2 regions of the Halomonas sp. 18071143 genome follow, and region 2 is predicted to be linked to the other one. Evidence: predicted binding sites of a transcription regulator. Region 2 holds the regulator's gene; the other holds the start of a gene.
What was found. The regulator FNR, encoded in region 2, switches genes on or off when oxygen is low (the NO sensors DNR and NnrR bind a similar motif). The targets are predictions, from matches to a motif close to TTGATNTANATCAA.
Positions count from the first base shown of each region.

Region 1: ccoM (cytochrome c oxidase subunit CcoM) is a predicted target of FNR. The motif match lies at 1,470-1,483, and genes of this name have one in related genera.

Region 1 is NZ_CP078120.1:1,601,712-1,603,911, reverse strand. It holds gene KVY02_RS07425 (GGDEF domain-containing protein) at 1-493, opposite strand, end outside; gene KVY02_RS07420 (hypothetical protein) at 535-912, opposite strand; gene ccoM (cytochrome c oxidase subunit CcoM) at 1,235-1,360, opposite strand; gene KVY02_RS07415 (RNA-guided endonuclease InsQ/TnpB family protein) at 1,622-2,200, shown strand, end outside.
Region 2 is NZ_CP078120.1:682,726-684,925, reverse strand. It holds gene hemN (oxygen-independent coproporphyrinogen III oxidase) at 1-747, shown strand, start outside; gene fnr (fumarate/nitrate reduction transcriptional regulator Fnr) at 808-1,560, shown strand; gene ttcA (tRNA 2-thiocytidine(32) synthetase TtcA) at 1,547-2,200, opposite strand, start outside.

The DNA of each region.
Region 1 (2,200 bases), 920 kb from region 2:
TCAGCAGACTGGAGTAGGTCAACACCTGGTTGTGGCGTCGGGTGCTTTCGGAAAAATCATTGATCGCCATACCGCGCCGATCCAACTGGTGCATTTCGATACGCGTCAGGCAGTCCACGGCGATGAATAGCGCGTGGACCGCGTCGATGGGTTCGATCTGCTGTTGTTCCAGGCGTTCGGTCATCTCGTCGACCAGTGCCAAGCTGGGCAGGGTACAGGAGTAGTTCTGACGGTATACACTGACATCGAAAAGCCCATAGGCAAGATCCAGCGCATGGTTGGCCTCGCTGATGTCCAGTGGCGACGTCGCCACCAGCAGCGACTCTTGGGCGCTCTGCACGTAGCCTCTCGCCCGAGTCGCCAGCTGCTGCCCGGTCAGGCTGCCGGTCTGGCTGAAGTAGGCCTGGATTTCCGGGTAGACCCAACGAGACTCATAGACGATCAATACCATCAGGCCCATGAAACTCATCAAGCTCAAGGAGAGCCACGTCATGTAGCGGGGGCGACGCTTTGGCTCTCCTGGTGGCGCTGCACTCACCACTGCGCCTCGATGCTGCGAATCATCCAGATCCAGTCGTTGAATTCACGCAGGTTTTCGGTATCACGGCCAGAGTATTCACGCTCCACCAGACGCACCGGGCCCCGCGAGCGCAGCGTCAGCGGCTCACCATCTTCGACGGTGACCAGATACCAGACCGGGTTATCCCAGCCCCCCAGGGTCACTTCGTAATCATCCCAGGCAGTGAAGTGCAGTTGCGGGGGTACCGACCCGAAGTGTTCCACCAGAAACTCACGAAACGGAATTCCCTGCATTTCCACGTCGCGCCCCTGATAAGGGTCGTAAACGGTAAAGGTCGTATTGGGCTGCTCACGCAGATCACTGATGGCGATTGTTCTCGGTGGTCTCCCCATTGACCAGATTCAACGCCTGCGCCTGGGCCAAGGTCGGGAGACATAGCGCAAGGAGCAGCCCCAGCACCATGTTGCAGAGAGGTTTCAAAGAAGTGCGGGGCGTTACAGCAGTACGTGGCAGCACAGCGTTCATGGCCGTTCGGTTCCTGGTCAGGGTAGGCGTTCAAGTGGTCACACTTTACCAGAGCATCAGGCCAAAACACTTCAACGGCTGTCAACTGATTTACCACAGGCATAAAAAAGCCGGCCCAGTGGGCCGGCAAAAGGAAGTTTACACTTGCATGTAAACCCCCTCCCCTGACGACTGCTACAGCCTGCTGGATCAAGGCTTCTTGCGTTCATCCTTGCGTAGATGATCACGCACCACGAAGCCGACCCAGCCCACCATAAACGCGATCACCAATGCGACAGTTACCAAGCCGAAAATGACTGCATCGTCCCAGTACATGATGTTCCCCTCCCGCCGTGATGTATGAGGCCATCGTAGCTGTTTTGAGAAGGGGAAAACTGACCTGGGTCAACCTTTGAAAACCACCGCACTATGGGGCGTCGCGAACTTGATGTACGTCAGTTTTAGCAAAACCCCGCGTAAACCCTCGCCCAGTCGGGCGGGGATACAAGCGGGCAGCGCGCTAGCGCTGCTGGGGGTTGATTTTCGCCCCTCACCGGCTAATATGGATATATATACAGCTTGATAAGCCGCAATGCCATGCTGAAAGCCACTAAAGTCCGTATCTACCCGACCCCTGAACAGGCTGATTTCTTAAATCAGCAGTTCGGCGCGGTGCGGTTTGCGTACAACAAGGCACTGCACATCATCAGTACGCAGTACAAGCGGCATGGCACCAAGCTCCGGGCTAAGAAAGACCTCAAGCCGCTACTGGCGGTAGCGAAAAAATCCCGCAAGTACCACTGGCTGAAAGACTACGATTCAATTGCGTTGCAGCAGGCGTGCATTAACTTGGATCGCGCCTTCCAGAACTTCTTTAACCCCCAGTTAAAAGCCCGCTACCCCAAATTCAAGCGCAAGCACGGTAAGCAATCGAGCTATCACTGTACCGGCATCAAGGTCGGTGAGAGCTGGATCAAAATACCGAAGCTCACGCCGATTAAAGCCCGACTTCACCGTGACATAACGGGCACGCTGAAAAGCATCACCTTAACCCGCACCACCACGGGCAAGTATTTTGCCGCGCTGCTGGTGGATGATGGTGTAGAGGCGCCCGCACCGCTGCAAACCGTCGACACCGTGCTGGGGGTCGATATGGGCTTGACGCATTTGGCTATC
Region 2 (2,200 bases):
GATCTGATTTACGGGCTACCGTTTCAGACCGAGCAGAGCTTTGCCGACACGCTTGGCCAGGTCATCGACCTCAACCCGGCCCGCTTGTCGGTGTTCAATTACGCCCACATGCCCAGCCGCTTTGCCCCCCAGCGGCGCATCAGCGAGACAGACCTGCCCAGCGCCGACGAGAAGCTGGCGATCCTGCGCACCACCATCGAGATGCTCACTCAGGCAGGCTATGTGCATATCGGCATGGACCACTTTGCCCGCCCGGACGACAGCCTCGCCCAGGCCCAGCGCCAAGGCACTCTGCAGCGTAACTTCCAGGGCTACTCCAGCCACGCCCAGTGCGACCTGATTGGCTTGGGCGTTTCGGCCATTTCCCGTATCGATGATCTGTATGCCCAGAACCCCACCCAGCTGGCCGCGTATGAAGCGGCATTGGATGAAGGTCGGCTGGCAACCGTCAAAGGAGTACGTTTAAATAAGGACGACCTAATGCGGAGAGACGTCATCGAGCGCCTGATGTGCGATATGGAAATTGACCTGGCCAGCGTTGGCCAACGTTGGCACATCGACGCGCCTGCCTACTTCGCCAGCACGCTGGAGCGCCTGCAGCCCGCCGAGCGGGATGGCCTGCTGCAGCGCGAAGGGAACCGCCTGCGGGCGACGCCGACCGGGCGGCTGCTGATTCGCCACTTGGCCATGGCGTTCGATGCGCGCCTGCCGGGGCAACCCTCCCAGCGTTACTCGAAGATCGTATAAACGGCACCTTGAGACATCCACCCCCTGACCCTATGATGGCTAATGAAAAGGGAGAACAACATGCCATATCCTGCCAGCCAACGACGTTCACTGCTGCAAGAGGCGCGCTGCCAGACCTGCAGCCTCAGCTCGCTGTGCCTACCGCTCGCCCTGGAGCTGGAGGATATGAGCCAGTTCGACGCCATCATCCGCCGCCGCGCACCGCTCAAGAAGGGCGAACCGCTGTTTCGCCAGGGCGATGCGTTCACCAGCGTCTATGCGGTACGTTCCGGCAGCCTGAAACAGGTGACCAGCGAAGGCAACGGCAACGATCAGTTGACCAACTTCTATCTGCCCAGCGAGCTGGTGGGGTTGGATGGTATCGATGAAGAGCAGTATCCCGGCAGCGTGATCGCCCTGGAAACCACCACGGTGTGCGAGATTCCTTTCGACCGCCTGGACACACTATCGGAAGAGCTCCCGGAGCTGCGCGGCCAGCTTTACCGCAGCATGAGCAAAGAGCTGCGTGATGATCGGCGCATGATGCGCCTGCTATCGCGCAAGACCGCCGACCAGCGGCTGGCCAGCTTCCTGATTACCCTCTCTGATCGCTTCCGGCGACGCGGCTACTCGCCCTACAGCTTCCGGCTCTCCATGTCTCGCGCCGACATGGGGAACTACCTGGGGCTGGCCGTCGAAACCGTCAGCCGTATCCTGAGCCGCTTTCAGCAACAGAACGTGGTGGCCGTCTCGGGCCGAGAGGTCAATATTCTCGACCTGCAGCGGCTCATCACCCTGGCCGAAGAAGAGGAGCAGGCGATCAGCTCACGTTGAACGCCTGAATGCGCCCTTCCATCAGCGCCGCCTGTTTGGCTTCCAGCCCGACGAAGTCGAACAGCGCCCGGTCGGCCAACTGGGAAGGCGCTACATTGGTGACGGCCTTGAACATGCTCTCCAGCCGCCCCGGGTGCTTCTTGTCCCATTCGGCCAGCATGTCCTTGACGATCTGACGCTGCATATTGGGCTGCGACCCGCACAGGTTGCAGGGAATGATCGGAAACTCCATCAGCCGTGAGAATTCGGCAATGTCCGCCTCCTTGCAGTAGGCCAAGGGGCGGATCACGATGTTCTTGCCGTCGTCGGACAGCAGCTTGGGCGGCATGGCCTTCAGGGTTCCGCCAAAGAACATGTTGAGAAACAGCGTCTCGAGGATATCTTCCCGGTGGTGGCCCAGGGCAATCTTGTTGGCGCCGATCTCCTCGGCAAACCCGTAGAGCGACCCGCGACGCAGTCGCGAGCAGAGCGCGCAGGTGGTCTTGCCTTCCGGGGTTTTCTCCTTCACCACCGAATAGGTATCCCGCTCCAGAATGTGGTACTCCACACCCAGCTGATCCAGGTAACGGGGCAGCACGTGCTCGGGAAAGCCCGGCTGTTTCTGGTCGAGGTTGACCGCCACCAGGGAAAAGTTGACCGG